2 regions of the Paenibacillus sp. FSL K6-2393 genome follow, and region 1 is predicted to be linked to the other one. Evidence: predicted binding sites of a transcription regulator. Region 1 holds the regulator's gene; the other holds the start of a gene.
What was found. Region 1 encodes CtsR, which represses protease genes until heat stress. Its sites were predicted from a motif close to ATGGTCAATAAAGGTCAAACA; they were not measured.

Region 1 (9,614 bases):
GGAGAGTAGGACGCCGCCAAGCGAAGAACCACTGCCGATGTTATTCGGTGGTGGTTTTTATTTGTTTATTTAAGGGGATGCGTAAGCATCTCTTATTTGACTTTGTAAGAATCCTCTGACACACTCTAAGGGGTACATATATCACATATCAGGCCATGATTTGGATTGATAATAACTCTAGCGAATGGGGTGTAGGACGACATGGAAATTCAGAAATTGACGGTAGATGATTTTGAACCGGCTATGGCACTCTCCGAATATGCTTTTCAGGTGGTAATGAGTGAGGAACAAAAAGAAAAACGGCGGAGTCAATTTTCGTCACAGGATATATGGGGTGTATATGAGGACGGGCAGCTAGGAGCCAAACTTCACATAATCCCTTTTCAAACCTATATTCATGGCAGATCGTTCGAGATGGGCGGTATTGCAGGTGTAGCCACCTGGCCAGAGTATAGACGCAAAGGCTGGGTAGCGGGTCTGCTGAAGCATGCATTGGAAGAAATGAATCGTAACAAACAAAGTATATCGTTCTTGCATCCATTCTCTTTTGGTTTCTATCGGAAGTATGGATGGGAGACTTATGTTGAATTTAAACGTTATAAAGTACCTACAGCTCATTTGCCTCTGAAAAAGGCGACACCTGGAACGATTCGGCGTGGGGATCCAGGTCTCAGCATATTAAAGGAAGTATACAGTGCTTATGCTGAGCGTTATAACGGAACTCTGGTTCGGGATGATGCAAGGTGGGAGAATTCAGTTCTTGTTAATGGGACCAGCCAGAAGGCTGTATATTACGATGAAGCTGATGCAGCACAAGGTTATCTTTTATATGAGGTTAAGGAAAATAAGTTTACCATTAAAGAGATCATCTATCTGAATGAAGAGGCTAGGCAAGGGCTGTGGACCTTCATTGCTAACCATGATTCCATGATTCAGGAAGTTACGTTGCAGGCACCAGCCAGTGATACGCTTGCTTTCCAATTGGATAACCCACGGATTCAGCAAGAAATCGTACCTTATTTTATGGCGCGTATCGTTAGTGTAGAGCAGTTTATATCCCAGTATCCATTTGCAAGCCAGGACTCACCGGTGCAGATTGTTCTACAGGTAGAGGATACCCACGCTCCGTGGAATGAAGGAGTATGGCAATTAAACGTAGCGATGAATGGAACAGCGTCCATATGGAAAACTTCAGAACCAATTACTGATGATCAGACCATTAAGGTGGATATTCAATCCCTTACCGCAGTGCTGATGGGGTATCGCAGACCAACGGAAATGGCACGGATCGGAAGAATTCACGGACCAGAAGCAGCAATTAAGGCTTTGGAACAAGCGATTCCTGAACGGGAAACCTATTTGCTCGATTTCTTCTGATGACTATTCCCACTGCTCCATTTAACTTGATTAGCTTATATAGAAATATGGCGTGATCGAAAGACAAATGGACTTCTCCAGCAATTTTGGGGAGGTTTTTTTGTGTCTGGGGAATATTTCGTGTAAAATCGTAAAAAATGAATAGTGACCCCACTTGGCAAAACCACAAAATATGCTATAATGGTTATAAAGTCAAAGAAAGTCAAAGTCAACTAAAGGTTTAATACTTAAGTAGCTTTCTTTCAACAATCTGATGCATGATCGCCAATATACGGGATTCATCTCATCGGAGGATCAAGGGAATATTAAAGGACCTTCGTGCTTCCTTCGCTCTCCTGTTGATACCTGTGGAAGCAAGATTCGCTGTTTTCCTGATTGGTTAAATGGGTAGAGAAGGTGTACTCTGTGGGGGCGTGTGGGTCCTTATTGACTTAACGTTTCAGACAGTGGAGGATGATTGGATGCGTAATATCTCTGATATTATCGAACGATATCTGAAGAGTATTTTGCATGAAAGTCCCGAAGGAATGGTTGAAATTCAGCGTAATGATCTGGCAGATCAATTCTCATGTGTACCTTCCCAGATCAATTATGTCATCAGCACACGTTTTACACTCGAGAAGGGATACCTGGTAGAGAGTAAACGCGGCGGTGGTGGTTATGTTCGCATACAGCGCATTGAATTACCGGCCCAATCAGCTCTGCATAATCATTTGCACCATAGTATTGGTGAAGAGATCGGGCAGACAGCTGCCGAAGGTTTGATCTATCAATTGGAAGAAGCACGCTTCTTGAGCAAGCGGGAAGCCGGGTTGATGCGAGCTGCTGTATCTAGAGAGGTTATATTAGTCAAACTTCCTTACCGGGATCAAATTCGTGCCAGAATGTTGAAGGCGATGTTAATATCTTTGCTCGGTAAATGAAAACTATCGGGGTCAAAGGAGGTACATCAATATGCTGTGCCAAGAATGCAATAAACGTCCGGCGACACTTCATTTTACGAAAATCGTAAATGGAGAGAAGACGGAATTCCATATTTGTGAGTCATGTGCCCGTGAAAAAGGGGAAATGATCCCTGGAACAGCAGGCGGGTTTTCCATTCACAACTTGTTGTCCGGATTGCTTGATTTTGATCCAGCCAGCAAAAGTGGATCGGCAGGAACACCACCTGCAAAAGCACTTCAGTGTGAAGAGTGTGGTATGACGTACTCACAATTCAGCAAGATAGGCCGATTTGGCTGCAGTTCATGTTATAAATATTTTGACAGCCGTCTGGACCCTTTGTTCAAGCGGGTTCATGGTAGTACGTCCCATGTAGGCAAAGTGCCTGCACGAGCTGGTGGTCGCATCAAGGTGAAACGGCAAATCGCTGATCTGAAGCGTGAGCTCCAGGAGAGCATCGCGCAAGAGGAATTTGAAGAGGCGGCTCAGATCCGTGACCAGATCAGAGGACTTGAAAAAGGAATAGCTCAGGAGTAAAGTTTGTCATGAGTAGGAGGGATGCGTAATGCCTAATCTGCGCTTTACAGAGAAGGCGCTCAGCGACTGGATGCGCAGTGATGCGGCTGATTCCGAAATTGTCATTAGCAGCCGTGTCCGGATTGCACGCAACCTTCAGCATGTTCCGTTTCCGATGCTGGCTTCCAATGAGCAATCGGAAGAGGTGCTGAATAAGCTGAGCGAAGTACTTCAATACGATGACGTTCATGCCTTTGGGGATTTTCATACGTTGGATCTGATCGATATTGACGAACTCGACAAACGGGTGCTGGTGGAGAAACATCTCATCAGTCCAAGTCTTGCGAATGAATCCAGGAATGGTGCGGTTATTCTCAGTGAGGATGAGTCGGTCAGTATTATGATTAATGAAGAGGATCATCTTCGTATCCAGTGCCTCTATCCGGGGTTCCAGGTGAAAGAAGCCTGGGAGAAAGCTTCCGCAATAGATGATGCTTTTGAAGCGCACGTGGACTATGCTTTTGATGATCGCAGAGGATACTTAACCAGTTGTCCTACCAATGTAGGTACAGGTGTTAGAGCATCGGTTATGATGCACTTGCCTGCCCTAGTGATGACGCAACAGATAGGCCGTATTCTAACCGCAGTTTCCCAAGTGGGATTAACTGTAAGGGGGATATATGGTGAAGGCAGTGAGGCGATGGGTAACCTGTTCCAGATCTCGAACCAGATTACATTGGGACAGACCGAACAGGAAGTCATCGAGAACCTGCATGGTGTTGTATTACAGATGATAGGTCATGAGCGTACAGCCAGAGAACGGTTAATTACCGACTCCAGACTTCGGATTACGGATCGTGTCATGCGTTCTTACGGCATATTGTCTCATGCAGCTATTGTTGATTCCAAGGAAGCTGCACAGCGCTTATCGGATGTACGCCTTGGCGTGGATCTCGGCTTACTGGATGGATTGTCCATCACGGTAATGAATGAGTTGAATGTGATGACACAGCCGGGATTTTTGCAGAAAACATTCGGGGAAGATATGCGCACAGATGAGCGTGACATCTATCGTGCTCAGTTGATTCGTGATACGATCAATGCAGCGAAGCAGTCCTAGCTTAGCCTGATATTGTATTGAATTATGGTTTCATGCCGCATTGCGGCTTTTATATAATAAATAAGGCATGTACGAATGCCAAATGACTTTATTCGCAGCACGGCTGCAAACAAAAATGATATGAAGAATACGACGGTTATTTTATTACATGACCCTCGTTTTATCCAAAACCATGGAGGTGCAGGAGATATGATGTTTGGAAGATTTACGGAACGGGCCCAAAAGGTGCTCGCACTCGCGCAGGAAGAAGCTGTCCGTCTCGGTCATAATAACATCGGTACTGAGCATATTTTGCTCGGCCTCATTCGTGAAGGCGAAGGCATCGCTGCCAAAGCACTGATCGGCCTGGGACTCGGATTGGAAAAAATTCAGGATGAAGTAGAAACGCTGATTGGCCGTGGCCAAGAGCAACCTACCAACATTGCATATACGCCACGTGCGAAAAAAGTAATTGAACTGTCTATGGATGAAGCTCGTAAATTGGGCCATACCTATGTAGGCACAGAGCATATCCTGCTCGGATTGATTCGTGAAGGCGAGGGTGTTGCAGCACGTGTGCTCAATAACCTGGGTATCAGCCTGAACAAAGCACGTCAACAAGTGTTACAGTTGCTTGGCAGCAGTGAAGCTGTATCCAGTCATAATGGAACACCTGCCAATGTCAGCACACCAACACTGGACAGTCTGGCACGTGACCTCACGGCTTACGCCAGAGAGAATAACCTTGACCCAGTCATTGGGCGTAGCAAAGAAATTGAGCGTGTCATCCAAGTGCTCAGCCGTCGTACCAAGAACAACCCGGTATTGATCGGTGAGCCAGGTGTAGGTAAAACAGCGATTGCTGAAGGCCTTGCACAAAAAATCATTGCAAATGAGATTCCGGAAACATTGCGCGACAAACGTGTAATGACCCTGGATATGGGTTCAGTAGTCGCTGGAACCAAATATCGTGGTGAGTTCGAAGATCGTCTGAAAAAAATCATGGATGAGATTCGCCAAGCAGGTAACATTGTCCTGTTTATCGACGAATTGCATACTTTGATTGGTGCAGGCGGAGCTGAAGGTGCCATCGATGCTTCTAACATTTTGAAACCGGCTCTGGCCCGTGGAGAACTGCAATGTATCGGTGCGACAACACTGGATGAATATCGTAAATACATCGAGAAGGATGCAGCGCTTGAGCGTCGTTTCCAACCGATTACTGTAGATCAGCCTTCTCCGGAAGAAGCGATTCAAATTTTGCATGGCTTGCGTGACCGTTATGAAGCGCATCACCGCGTGAAAATTACGGACGAAGCGATTGTACAGGCGGTTAAACTGTCTGACCGTTACATCACAGACCGTTTCCTGCCAGACAAAGCGATTGACCTGATTGATGAGGCGGGTTCCAAAGTAAGATTGAACTCTTACACGATCCCACCAAACCTGAAACAACTGGAAAGCCGTCTGGAAGATATCCGTAAAGAAAAAGACGCTGCAGTTCAAAGCCAGGAGTTCGAAAAAGCCGCAGCGCTTCGTGATACGGAACAAAAAATCCGTGAAGAGCTGGATGTAACGAAGAATCAGTGGAAAGAAAAACAAGGTCGCACGGATTCTGAAGTAACACCTGAGGATATTGCACAAGTGGTAGCCAACTGGACAGGAATTCCGGTGAACAAGCTGAAAGAAGAAGAGACACAACGCCTGATGAATCTGGAATCGATTCTTCATGAACGTGTCATTGGCCAGGATGAGGCTGTGAAATCGGTCAGCCGTGCGGTTCGTCGTGCTCGTGCGGGACTTAAAGATCCAAAACGTCCGATGGGTTCATTCATCTTCCTCGGTCCTACTGGGGTAGGTAAAACAGAACTTGCTCGTGCTCTGGCTGAAGCAATGTTCGGTGATGAAAATGCAGTAATCCGGATTGATATGTCTGAGTATGGCGAGAAACATTCAACTTCCCGACTCGTCGGAGCGCCTCCAGGATATGTTGGATACGAAGAAGGTGGTCAGCTGACAGAGAAAGTTCGTCGCAAACCATACTCCGTAGTCCTGCTTGATGAGATCGAGAAAGCACACCCAGAAGTATTTAATATCTTGCTGCAAGTGCTTGAAGATGGTCGTCTGACAGATTCCAAAGGTCGCGTTGTTGACTTCCGGAATACGCTGATTATCCTGACATCCAACGTGGGTGCCGAAGCGATCAAACGTAACTCTACACTTGGCTTCACAGCGGTTGTGGATGCAGGTGCGGATTACGATAACATGAAGGGTAAAGTTATGGATGAGCTGAAGAAAAGCTTCCGTCCAGAGTTCCTTAACCGGATTGATGAAATTATCGTATTCCACTCTCTGGAACAGAAACACATTGCAGAGATTGTTACCCTCATGAGTGAGGAACTTCGCAAACGGCTGCGTGAATACGAAGTTGACTTCGAACTCACCGACAATGCGAAGGACTTCCTTGCCAAAGCCGGCTTTGATCCAGCTTACGGTGCACGTCCGCTTCGTCGGGCAATTCAGAAGCATATCGAGGACAAATTGTCTGAAGAGTTGCTCACAGGTAACGTAACCAAAGGGGATTCATTGCTCATCGACGAAGAGAACGGTGCACTGTCTGTTACGAAAAAAGACGTGGTTGTTCCTTCGAATGAGGAAATCGAAACCAAATAATATACAGCAAGCACTGGAGTTAAACTTCAGCTTGTATTAATCCTTAATCCTTCTCGGCTTCGGCCGGGGAGGATTTTTTGCACTTTGGACAGAAGACGGACATGATTATGTCAGGAACATGTGTAAAGTTTGCGATAATCCTTTACGAAAAATCTCAAACAATGGTAAACTTTTAGTAACCCTGCACGTCAGGGAGTTTGGGTGAAATTCGTCGAATAATGCAAAATGCTGTTATAAAACTAAATTATAGGAGTGCTGAAGTGGCCAAAGTTAAAACCAAGTTTCAATGTACGGAATGCGGCTATGAAGCCCCCAAGTGGTACGGTAAGTGTCCGGGTTGTCAGTCATGGAATTCAATGGTGGAAGAGACAGAGACGGTGGTCAAAACACAAGGGAGAAATTCTCCTCTGTTTGACAGTAAAGATAAACCGCTTCCTATCATAGATATAGATAGCGGTCAGGAACCGCGTGTACAGACTGGAATCGGAGAGTTGAACCGGGTATTGGGTGGCGGAATCGTTCCAGGTTCACTCGTTCTGGTGGGCGGAGATCCGGGTATCGGTAAATCAACGTTGATGTTGCAGACGTCTCATGCTTTGACGCACTCGGGTTTGCGTGTGTTATATGTTTCCGGTGAGGAATCAGTCAAGCAAACCAAATTGCGGGCAGACCGTCTCGGGGCACTCTCTGCCGAGTTGTATGTGTTGTGTGAAACCAATATGGAACGTGTAGAGGAAGCGGTGGATCAGATCCAGCCGCATTTTCTTGTCATCGACTCCATTCAGACGGTATATCTTCCCGAAGTTACCAGTGCGCCGGGTAGTGTAGCACAGGTAAGGGAATGTACGTCAAGGTTCATGCGCATTGCCAAAGGCAGAGGCATTGCAACGGTTCTTGTGGGGCATGTTACCAAAGAAGGTGCCATTGCCGGTCCACGTATGTTAGAACATATGGTGGATTGCGTGCTTTATTTTGAAGGAGAACGGCATCATACGTATCGCCTGCTGCGTGCGGTGAAGAACCGTTTTGGTTCAACCAATGAGATTGGCATTTTTGAAATGGGCGAGGATGGACTTCGTGAGGTGGGCAATCCGTCCGAACTCTTTTTGTCAGAACGTCCACTGGGTGTAGCAGGTTCAACGGTAGTTGCCAGTATGGAGGGTACACGCCCTCTGCTCGTGGAATTACAGGCGTTGATCTCGACTACTCATTTCCCTTCTCCCCGCCGTATGGCAACAGGGGTAGATCTGCATCGATTAAATCTGATCATTGCAGTGCTGGAGAAACGGATGGGCATGTTTTTACAGACCCAGGATGCATATCTGAACGTGGCTGGTGGAGTACGGTTGGATGAGCCCGCTGTAGATTTGGCGGTTGCTGTCAGCATTGCATCCAGTTTGAGAGATGTACCGACCAAGCCGGATGACGTCATCTTTGGCGAGATTGGTCTGACAGGTGAGGTTCGAGCCGTATCACGGGCCGAACAACGAGTGAAGGAAGCCGCGAAGCTGGGCTTCAAACGAGTCATTTTACCGGAAAAAAGCTTAAAGGGCTGGAAACATCCTCGCGGGATACAACTGATCGGTGTGAATACCGTGGCAGATGCACTAGCGGTTGCTTTAGATTAGGGGGCATAACAAGATGAAAGATTCGAGCCAACTGGATAATATGAATGAATTGTTAAGGCTGATCGCACCAGGTACACCTTTCCGCGAAGGTCTGGAAAATGTGCTGCGCGCCAAGACGGGCGCACTGCTTGTTGTAGGATACAGCCCTGAAGTAATGGAAGTGGTGGATGGGGGATTCTCAATTAACTGTGATTTCTCCCCGAACTACCTGTACGAACTTGCCAAGATGGATGGAGCCATTATTCTTAGCGAGGATTTGAAGCGAATTCTTTACGCCAATACCCAGTTAATCCCGGACTCTTCGATCTCTTCATCAGAGACGGGGATTCGTCACCGGACGGCAGAGCGTGTAGCAAAGCAAACGGGTAAATTAGTCGTATCCATATCACAGCGCCGGAATATCATTACCTTGTATCAGGGAACACTTCGTTATTCCCTCAAGGAAATCGGGGTTATTTTGACCAAAGCAAATCAAGCGATTCAAACCCTGGAGAAATACAAAGCGGTATTAACACAGTCCCTTACAAATCTGAGTGCCTCTGAATTTGAGGAACTGGTGACGATTCCTGAAGTGGTCAATGTAATTCAGCGTACCGAAATGGTGATGCGGATCAAAACGGAAATCAAACGATACATTCATGAACTCGGGAATGAGGGACGACTCATTTCCATGCAAATGGAAGAGCTTGTGGGTACAACGGAAGAAGAAGCCTGGTTGCTCTACAAAGACTATGCCCGTGACGACAGTGATGACAAAATCCGTGAAATTATCGTGGGACTGAAAAGATTGTCGGACGATGAGTTGCTGGATGCACATCATATTGTCCGTCTTCTCGGCTATCCTTCATCAGCCGCTACTTCTGAGGATTCGGTTGCACCTCGTGGATTCCGGGTATTAAATAAGATCCCCCGCCTGCCCAATGTCATTATCCATAACCTGGTGGATCAATTCGAACAATTGCCTCATGTTATTATGGCTACAATTGAAGAACTGGACGAAGTGGATGGTATTGGTGAAGTTCGTGCCCGGACCATTAAGGAAGGCCTCAAACGTTTGCAGGAGCAGATGTTTATCGACAGACAGATGTAAGGGTTTGCCTATATAAAGGCTTGAAATGGATGAGGTGAAACAACGATGCTAACCAGATTCATTCCGAATCTCTTTACCCTGGGTAATCTGTTTCTTGGAATGATGGCGATTTTGCTTGCGATTGATGGAAATTACAGTTTGGCTGCCATTATGGTCATTGTAGCGATGCTGCTGGATGGTCTGGATGGCCGAGTGGCACGTGCGCTTAATGCCCAAAGCGAATTCGGCAAGGAACTGGATTCCTTGTCTGACATGGTTTCCTTTGGTGCAGCACCAGCCTTGATCATAT
Region 2 (9,614 bases), on a different contig from region 1:
CTTGGATATTTCGACGGAGAATGCCGCCATTGCAAGACGGGCATACTCTCTGCTTAAAAAGCATTTTCAAGTGCATACGGAACTACTGGTCCGCAAAAAAATGCGGCTGAAAAAGAACAATGTATATATTGTTCGAATTCCAACCATGGTACAAGAGATTCTCAACAGTCTTCATATTGTATCGGAAGGTTTTCTGTTTACGCCAGGAATTAATACGGAGTTATTTCAGCAGAACTGTTGTAAACGTGCCTATCTTCGCGGTGCATTTCTGGCCGGTGGATCGGTTAATAATCCGGAAGGTTCCTCGTACCATCTGGAGATTGCGTCCATGTATGAAGAGCACTGTCAGGCACTGGTTGACCTGGCCAATGAATTTCATCTGAATGCCCGGTGCATAGAACGGAAAAAAGGATTCATCCTATACATTAAGGAAGGCGAGAAAATCATTGAGCTGCTCAGCATCATTGGTGCTCATCAGGCCTTGTTCAAGTTTGAAGATGTACGAATTATGCGTGATATGCGTAACTCAGTTAACCGGATTGTCAATTGTGAGACCGCCAACCTGAATAAAACGATTGGAGCGGCGGTAAGACAAATCGATAATATTCGGTTGTTACAAAAGGAAGTTGGTCTGGAATCGTTGCCTGAGAAACTTCGCGAGGTGGCGGAGGTTCGACTCGCTCATCCAGATATCAATTTGAAAGAAGTAGGCGAACTCCTTAAAGGTACAGTTAGCAAGTCAGGAGTGAACCATCGGCTTCGTAAAATTGATGAGCTGGCTGAGAAAGTACGCACAGAACGTTATGGTTAAGACGGAGTAGGGTAAAGTAACAAGGTCGGCTGTTTCTGCTGAACAGAAAGGCCGGGAAAGTCAACCGTTAAGGACCTAGGGAACTTACTTAGGTCATTGGATGCGCTGTGCAAAAGATGAAATTAGGGCAAGATAATGTCCTCTAAAGCACCCTGAGTTTTTTCTTCTAGTGTCCTGCACGGGTTAATGGTATAATGTTGTATAAATATAATTGTGTATTTAATGTCCAGATTTCATAATAGGGGGTAAGTTTCCATGACAAAGCACCCGGTAGTTGTCCGTTTGAAAACGGGTCTCCATGCCAGACCTGCGGCACTGTTCGTTCAAGAAGCGAATAAGTACTCGTCTGAAGTGTTCGTCGAGAAGGACGACAAAAAAGTTAATGCAAAAAGTATCATGGGGATCATGAGCCTTGCAATTAGCACAGGTACGGAAATCCAGATTAGTGCAGAAGGCGCGGATGCCGAACAGGCTGTAAACGCTTTAGTTAGTCTGGTAAGCAAGGAAGAGCTCGAAAACCAATAAGATATGATCAATCCAATGAAGAAGTCCCGAAAGGGGCTTTTTTGCGTTATTGACGTATTTGCTATCGTCAAGTGCAACATTATGGAATTTGTCCCGTCTGTTAAGGTATCAAATCGATTAAAGTATGAGATGTTAACACATAAGGAGGCTATCGTGATGGGTAAACAATGGATGAAACCGTTTGGTGCGGTGCTGGTGGCAAGTACGTTGCTTGTTGGAGGAACGGCATGGGTTGCACCAGGTAACTATGCTTACGCTGCAGAGGTTCAGGGAGTACAACAGAACGTGATTAATGTTGTGGGTAAAGGTGAGATTCAGGTGAAACCTGATATCGCTTATCTATCCATTGGTGTGAACAGTACTGCAGAGACAGCTGCATCTGCTCAAAAAGCGAATGCTGCGAAAGTTCAAAAGGTATCCAACTTGCTGAAGAATACGTGGAAGATCAGTGCAGACGACATTCAAACGAGTCAGTTCTCTGTACAACCCAACTATACGTATAGCGAAAAAGACGGACAACAAATTAAAGGATACACAGCGCATCATACGCTGACTGTCACATATCGTGAGATGGATAAGATCGGCGAGTTGCTCGATGCTGCTTCGGGGGCAGGTGCCAACAACATTGAAAACGTGCGCTTTACTGTAGAAAATCCGGAAAGTTATGAGTCCCAAGTGATTGAGAAAGCTGTTGCCAATGCAGATGTGAAAGCTGGCGCCATTGCAAAAGCAGTTAAACGTCAACTCGGTGCTGTTCTTTCCGTGAGCCAAGGTGATGCCAATGTGCCTGTATTCTATGCAAGTGAGGCGTTGATGTCCAAAGCACAAGATACAGCAGGTGGCACTGAGATTGAAACAGGCCAGGTTAAAGTAAGCACAATCCTGAATATCACGTATGAAATGAAATAAACAAGAGTGAACTAGGATTGTAAACTCAAGTAACCTTTTCATGAGTCATTTGAAGGGGTACAACGAAATAATGACAAAGACTTTGTCCTGTGGACAGAGTCTTTTTTTGTTGGAAAAGCAAACTTTGATGAAGTTGGAGAAGAGGGTACCTTTTGAAGCTACATGAAATGCTGGTTATTGGTATCTTTTTTGTATAGTTGTTCGTGACAAAAAGGTCATATCCCCTTATATTTTCGGTCTGATATTCATCAACATTGTAACTCGAGCTGTAAACCTTTCCGAAATCGGGTTAATTATAATAGAGAGGTGAGCGTATGAGATATGCGATCAGATCAGGATTACATACGCAATGATCCCTAATTGTGAATTCAGAGAGGAGTTTTATATATGACATCATGGAAAAAATGGACAAGTGCATTGCTTGCAGCAGGAATTATTGTAGGTAGCGGTTCGGTATGGCAGGATAGTTCGGTTCAGGCAGCATCGGTATCCTCGAAAGTGACAACCCCGGCTGAGGTAACTCTGAAATCGGGTGGAAAAACACTGACTCAAAAAGGACTTCTTCAAGGTGGCTCAACTTGGGTTTCTCTTACGGCAGTTAAAGATGTGGCAGGTGGAACCCTGAAATATGATGCAAAAACCAAGTCATATACGGTAACAGCAGCCAACAATGCGATGACCGTTAGCCTGATGGATGGACAGCCAAACGTTTATATTAACGGATATTACCCTCAGGTGGAAGCGAAATTGATTCAGGGTCGATTGTATATTCCATTCTCGGCAATGAGAGATTATCTGGGTGTACAGGGGAATTGGGATGGCAAAACCAAAACGTTGACACTTAGCAAGGTGAAACAAAATAACGTGAAAATTAAAGCGGCAACAGTTAATGTCACTGTGAAAAACGCTGAAGTAGATGTTCAATATCCACAGGTGAGTGGACTTGCCAGCAAAGAAGCTGAAGCGGCGATCAACAAAGTGCTCAAAGACGAAGTGGATGCTTATGTAGCTGACTTCAAGAAACAGACATCTGAATTCGGCGGTGCAACAGCCAACCGTCCATATGCATTTGAGAGCTCTTATGTAGTGACGTACAATGAAAAAGGCGTGTTGGGACTTATTACACAACGATACGAAGATTATGCTGGCGCTCATGGTATGACATACCGTACGGGCCACACCTTTGCACTGGACACAGGCAAGGAGCTCACGTTAGATGATGTGCTGCAAAATAATAAAACCATGCGCGAAACGTTGGGTAAAAAAGTGGGCGAGCAACTGAAAGCCCGCGGTGGATACCTTGATGGGTATAAAGGGTTCAATAAAGATCAGGATTTCTATGTGACACCAACGGGTGTGGTTGTGTTCTTCCAGCTGTATGAGTATACGGCGTACGCAGAGGGATTCCCTGAAATGCCATTTACGTATAAAGAGATTCTCCCTAAAGGCACAGAACCATTTAGCAATGTAACGGGAACCAAATAAAGAATCATTATTGTGCACTGATCAGTTATCTTTCTTATAAAATGAAAAAAAGAAGCCCACATCATGATTATGATGTGGGCTTCTTCTCGTATAGACAACACAATGAGGTGTTGCTGATTACGTTAGGTGTTATTATGTCAACGCGTAGACCGTGGTCTACGTCACACTTAGATACCTTGGGAACCTACGTTTTCAATAACTTTATCAATGATACCGTAATCGGCAGCTTCAGCAGCGCTCATGAAGTAGTCACGATCTGTATCTTTCTCAATCCGCTCAAGCGGTTGACCTGAACGCTCAGAGATGATGCGGTTCAAGGTATCACGCATTTTCAGGATGCGGCGAGCACGAATTTCGATGTCTGAAGCTTGACCTTGAGCACCACCAAGTGGTTGGTGAATCATGATCTCACTGTTAGGCAACGCAAAACGTTTACCTTTTGCACCGGCATTCAGCAAGAATGCGCCCATGGAAGCCGCCATACCTACACAGATGGTAGATACATCCGGTTTGATGAATTGCATTGTATCGTAAATGGCCATACCGGCTGTAATCGATCCGCCTGGGCTGTTAATGTATAAGTGAATGTCTTTCTCCGGATCTTCCGCAGCCAGGAACAACATCTGTGCCATAATGGCATTAGCCACTACGTCATTAACATCGCTACCAAGGAAAATAATACGATCCTTCAGCAATCTGGAGTAGATGTCGTAGGCGCGCTCACCCCGGTTGCTCTGTTCAACGACCATTGGAATAAAACTCACGTGAAAAACCTCCTTGGAATGTAAATGTTATTGGTGTTTATAATTAAACTGTTACCGTATTACCCACATAATAAACAATTCCAAACAAAAAGTCAAAGAAAGTCAAACTAACTTACAAAAAAAAGAAACCTTTCCGGTTTCATTGGTTAAATGGGTTATGAGCTGTTAAATAAAAATGGCGCGCCCGCCAAGAATCGAACTTGGATCTCAGGCTTCGGAGGCCTACGTCATATCCATTGGACCACGGGCGCACATTATGTGACAGCAATATTGATTATAGCTCATGAAATATTTAATTGCAAGCAGTTCGTTGTGGTATTGGTTTGGATTAACCCAAAAATGATCATGATGAAGAAGAGTGGATAAAGAGTGCATTTAAGTAAATGCTATTAGAGGTTTTGGACATGCCGTATGAAATGTGTTTCTGAGCGATATGTAGATGGAATTCTTTCGTTTCTTCTATATATGGTATGTATGAGCTAGTCCTTGATCATGGAAGTCTAGGATTGTGAAAATAGGCGCGTACAAACGCTGAATACGTGTCGAAATAACACGTTGAAACACTTGCATGTCACGTCAGTTTTAGGTAGAATAGACGTGGGACTTAAAAAGTTAACCCGGGACGTTTTAGGGCCACGAAAGAGAGCTTAGAACGAGAACTTGCGGGAGTGGAAAGCATGCGAACGATTTTAGAAGTACAAAAGCAGCTTCTGCCTGATCTCATGGATATCTTAAAAAAGAGGTATACGATTCTGCAACAGATCATGTTATCGGATGTGATCGGACGGAGAACGTTAGCTAATTCCATGCAGATGACCGAGCGGGTTCTGAGGGCTGAGACCGATCTGTTAAAGGCTCAGGGACTTATTGAAATTGACAGTGCAGGGATGAAGATCAGCGAGGCAGGGTATGATTTGCTGCAGCAGTTAGAGCCCGTAGCCAAAGAGTTGTTCGGATTATCCGAGCTGGAAGAGCGCATCAAGCAAGCCTACGGTCTGCAAAAGGTAGTTGTGGTTCCTGGTGATTCGGACGTTTCTCCATTTGCCAAAAGGGAACTGGGCAGAGCCGGAGCGAAGGCTCTCGGCAATATCATGAGTGACAACGACGTTGTCGCCGTTACTGGCGGATCAACAACGGCCGAAGTCGCAGAGCAACTGACTCCGCCAACATCGCTCAAAGGTGTCTGGTTCGTACCGGCACGCGGTGGACTTGGAGAAAGCCTTGAAATTCAGGCAAATACGATTGCATCCACAATGGCAAAACGGGTAGGAGCGCAATACAAACTCCTGCATGTACCGGATTTGCTAAGTGATCATGCCTATGAATCATTAATCCAGGACCCCAGTGTTCAGGAGATTCTGCAGCTGATTCGGCAATCGCGCATTGTTATTCATGGAATTGGTGATGCCGTGGAGATGGCGACAAGACGTAAACTTGCGACGGAGATTATAGATGAACTTCAGGAGCAAGGAGCCGTATCTGAATCTTTCGGTTATTACTTTAACGATCAGGGTAAGGTGGTACATACCATGCTTACACTGGGTATGCGACTTCAGGATATTGAACGAACCGATGTTGTGATTGGAATTGCAGGTGGCAAAAGCAAAGCTGCTGCTATACATTCCGTGTTGCGATTTGGTCAGGAAGATATTCTGATTATTGATGAGGCTGCTGCCGAAGTCATCGTTGCTGAAATGGAATAAGGGTTTACTTTGCAACACAACAATTGTTGTCTTGACGGACTTCACCGTCTGTCTTGAATATATAAGTTTCATAAAAAATTAATCAAAACTTGGGAGGAACTTACTCATGATTAAAGTAGGTATTAACGGTTTTGGACGTATTGGACGCTTGGCATTCCGCCGTATTCAAAATGTAGAGGGCATCGAGGTAGTAGCAATCAACGACTTGACTGACGCTAAAATGCTCGCTCATTTGCTCAAATATGATACAACTCAAGGTCGCTTCGATGGCGATGTTGAAGTACACGATGGCTTCTTCAAAGTGAACGGCAAAGAAGTTAAAGTATTGGCTAACCGTAACCCGGAAGAACTTCCTTGGGGCGACCTGGGCGTAGATATCGTTCTGGAATGTACTGGTTTCTTCACAACTAAAGAAGCAGCTGAGAAACACTTGAAAGGTGGAGCTAAGAAAGTTGTTATCTCCGCACCAGCTACTGGCGACATGAAAACCATCGTTTACAACGTAAACCATGAAATCCTCGACGGTACTGAAACTGTAATCTCCGGCGCATCTTGCACAACAAACTGCCTGGCACCTATGGCAAAAACACTGCAAGACAAATTCGGAATCGTTCAAGGTTTGATGACTACAATTCATGCTTACACTGGCGACCAAAACACGTTGGATGCTCCACACCCTAAAGGTGACTTCCGTCGTGCTCGCGCAGCAGCTGAAAACATCATCCCTAACACAACTGGTGCTGCTAAAGCAATCGGTCTGGTAATTCCAGAACTGCAAGGTAAATTGGATGGTGCAGCTCAACGTGTACCAGTAGCTACTGGTTCCCTGACTGAACTCGTAACAGTTCTGGGTAAAAAAGTTACTGCTGAAGAAGTTAACGCAGTAATGAAAGAAGCTTCCGATCCACAAACTTTCGGATACACTGAAGACGAAATCGTATCTTCCGACATCCAAGGTATCACTTTCGGTTCCCTGTTTGATGCAACTCAAACTAAAGTTCTGACTGTTGGCGACCAACAATTGGTTAAAACTGTAGCTTGGTATGACAATGAAATGTCCTACACTGCACAATTGGTTCGCACTTTGGAGCACTTTGCAAAAATGATTAAGTAATATCTGCAATAACATAGAGCGGAAACAGATGCTATATTGTTTCCGCTCTTTATATATCAATATTTTGCAAATTTCTCAAAAACACCAGGATTGACAAGGGATTTCAGCCCTTGATGGGTCCACCAAATACATGGGTGCGGAGGAAATACAGATGAACAAAAAAAGTGTACGCGATATCGAATTGACAGGAAAACGGGCTTTTGTCCGTGTAGATTTCAATGTGCCGCTCGAAGATGGTAAAATTACAGATGACAAACGTATTCGTGCAACGCTTCCTACAATCAACTTCTTGATTGAAAAAGGCGCTAAAGTCATTTTGGCAAGCCACATGGGTCGTCCTAACGGCGAAGTGGTTGAATCCTTGCGTTTGACTCCAGCAGCTGAGCGTTTGTCAGAATTGCTTGGTAAAACAGTTGTTAAAGCTGACGATTCTGTTGGTGACGCTGTTAAAGCTCAAATCGCTGAACTGAACAACGGCGACGTATTGTTGCTTGAAAACGTTCGTTTCCACGCAGGCGAAGAGAAAAACGATGCAGAACTCGCAAAACAATTTGCTGAACTGGCTGACGTTTTCGTTAACGATGCGTTTGGCGCGGCACACAGAGCACACGCTTCGACTGAAGGAATCGCTCACTTGCTTCCAGCAGTGTCCGGTTTGTTGATGGAGAAAGAACTTGAAGTGTTGGGTAAAGCAATTTCCAACCCTGAGCGTCCTTTCACAGCCATCATTGGTGGATCCAAAGTTAAGGACAAAATCGATGTAATCGACAACCTGCTGAACATTGCAGACAACGTGATCATCGGTGGCGGTCTGACTTACACGTTCTTGAAAGCACAAGGACATGAAATTGGACAATCCTTGTTGGATGATTCCAAACTTGATGTTGCTCTCGGTTTCATCGAAAAAGCGAAAAAACTGGGCAAAAACTTCTACCTGCCGGTAGATATCGTAGTGTCTGACGATTTCAGTGCGAAAGCAAACACACAAATCGTTGACATCGACGGCATCCCAGCAGATTGGGAAGGCATCGACATCGGTCCTAAAACACGTGAGATCTATGCTGACGTTATCAAAAACTCCAAATTGGTTGTGTGGAACGGACCAATGGGCGTATTTGAAATCGAGCCATTCTCCCACGGTACTCGTGCAGTAGCGGAAGCTTGCGCTGAGACAGAAGCTTACACTGTAATTGGTGGCGGTGACTCCGCAGCAGCAGCTGAGAAGTTCAAATTGGCTGACAAGATGAACCACATCTCTACAGGTGGCGGTGCATCGCTCGAGTTCATGGAAGGTAAAGTACTTCCAGGCGTAGTGGCATTGAACGACAAGTAAGTTTTAGTAGTCTATAGCATGAAGGAGTTGAAACCCATGAGAACACCGATTATCGCAGGTAACTGGAAAATGTTCAAAACGGTTTCCGAATCCAATGACTTCATTCAGGAAGTTAAAGGAAAAGCGGAAGTTGAAGGCGTGGAGACTGTAATCTGCGCACCGTTTACAAATCTGCCATCCCTGGTAGAAGCCGTTAAAGGCACAAACATCAAAATTGGTGCACAAAATCTTCATTTTGAAGATAACGGTGCATTCACAGGCGAAATCAGCGGTGTAATGCTGAAAGACCTGGGTGTGGATTATGTCATTATTGGTCACTCGGAGCGCCGTCAATATTTTGCGGAAACCGATGAGACTGTCAATAAAAAGTTGCATGCAGCATTCCGTCACGGATTGACTCCAATCTTTTGCCTTGGTGAGACGCTTGAAGAGCGTGAAGCGAACCAAACAAAAGACGTATGCAAAGTGCAAACAGTAGCTGCTTTTGCAGGTCTGTCTGCAGAGCAAGCGGCACAAGTTGTTATCGCTTATGAGCCAATCTGGGCGATTGGTACAGGCAAATCCTCGACTTCCCAAGATGCGAATGAAGTTATTGCTTACATCCGTACGCTGGTGAAGGATCTGTACAACGAGACGGTTGCGAATGCAGTTCGTATTCAATACGGCGGCAGTGTTAAACCGGAAAACGTAACAGAATACCTCGGACAAAGCGACATCGACGGCGCACTTGTTGGCGGTGCCAGCTTGCAGCCGGCTTCGTTCATCGCGCTTGTTGAGGGGGCGAAGTAAGATGACAGCTCCAAAACCTGTAGCACTGATCATCATGGATGGCTTTGGTCTGCGTAACACGGTGGAAGGCAATGCGGTAGCGCAAGCCAAGAAACCGAACTACGACCGTTTCATGAGCCAATTCCCACATACAACGCTCACTGCTTGCGGTGAAGCTGTAGGTTTGCCAGAAGGGCAAATG

Region 2: a site for CtsR is predicted at 4,583-4,603, ahead of clpP (ATP-dependent Clp endopeptidase proteolytic subunit ClpP). Genes of this name have one in related genera too.

What each region holds. Positions count from the first base shown of each region.
Region 1 covers NZ_JBBOCU010000001.1:796,665-806,278, forward strand. The annotation lists rRNA gene rrf (5S ribosomal RNA) at 1-22, shown strand, start outside; gene MHI14_RS03320 (GNAT family N-acetyltransferase) at 202-1,377, shown strand; gene MHI14_RS03325 (CtsR family transcriptional regulator) at 1,839-2,300, shown strand; gene MHI14_RS03330 (UvrB/UvrC motif-containing protein) at 2,332-2,856, shown strand; gene MHI14_RS03335 (protein arginine kinase) at 2,885-3,955, shown strand; gene MHI14_RS03340 (ATP-dependent Clp protease ATP-binding subunit) at 4,145-6,607, shown strand; gene radA (DNA repair protein RadA) at 6,868-8,235, shown strand; gene disA (DNA integrity scanning diadenylate cyclase DisA) at 8,249-9,325, shown strand; gene pssA (CDP-diacylglycerol--serine O-phosphatidyltransferase) at 9,371-9,614, shown strand, end outside.
Region 2 covers NZ_JBBOCU010000002.1:162,839-172,452, forward strand. The annotation lists gene whiA (DNA-binding protein WhiA) at 1-811, shown strand, start outside; gene MHI14_RS27890 (HPr family phosphocarrier protein) at 1,067-1,336, shown strand; gene MHI14_RS27895 (SIMPL domain-containing protein) at 1,493-2,245, shown strand; gene MHI14_RS27900 (stalk domain-containing protein) at 2,633-3,730, shown strand; gene clpP (ATP-dependent Clp endopeptidase proteolytic subunit ClpP) at 3,898-4,494, opposite strand; tRNA gene MHI14_RS27910 (tRNA-Arg) at 4,671-4,745, opposite strand; gene MHI14_RS27915 (sugar-binding transcriptional regulator) at 5,172-6,197, shown strand; gene gap (type I glyceraldehyde-3-phosphate dehydrogenase) at 6,304-7,311, shown strand; gene MHI14_RS27925 (phosphoglycerate kinase) at 7,463-8,644, shown strand; gene tpiA (triose-phosphate isomerase) at 8,681-9,433, shown strand; gene gpmI (2,3-bisphosphoglycerate-independent phosphoglycerate mutase) at 9,435-9,614, shown strand, end outside.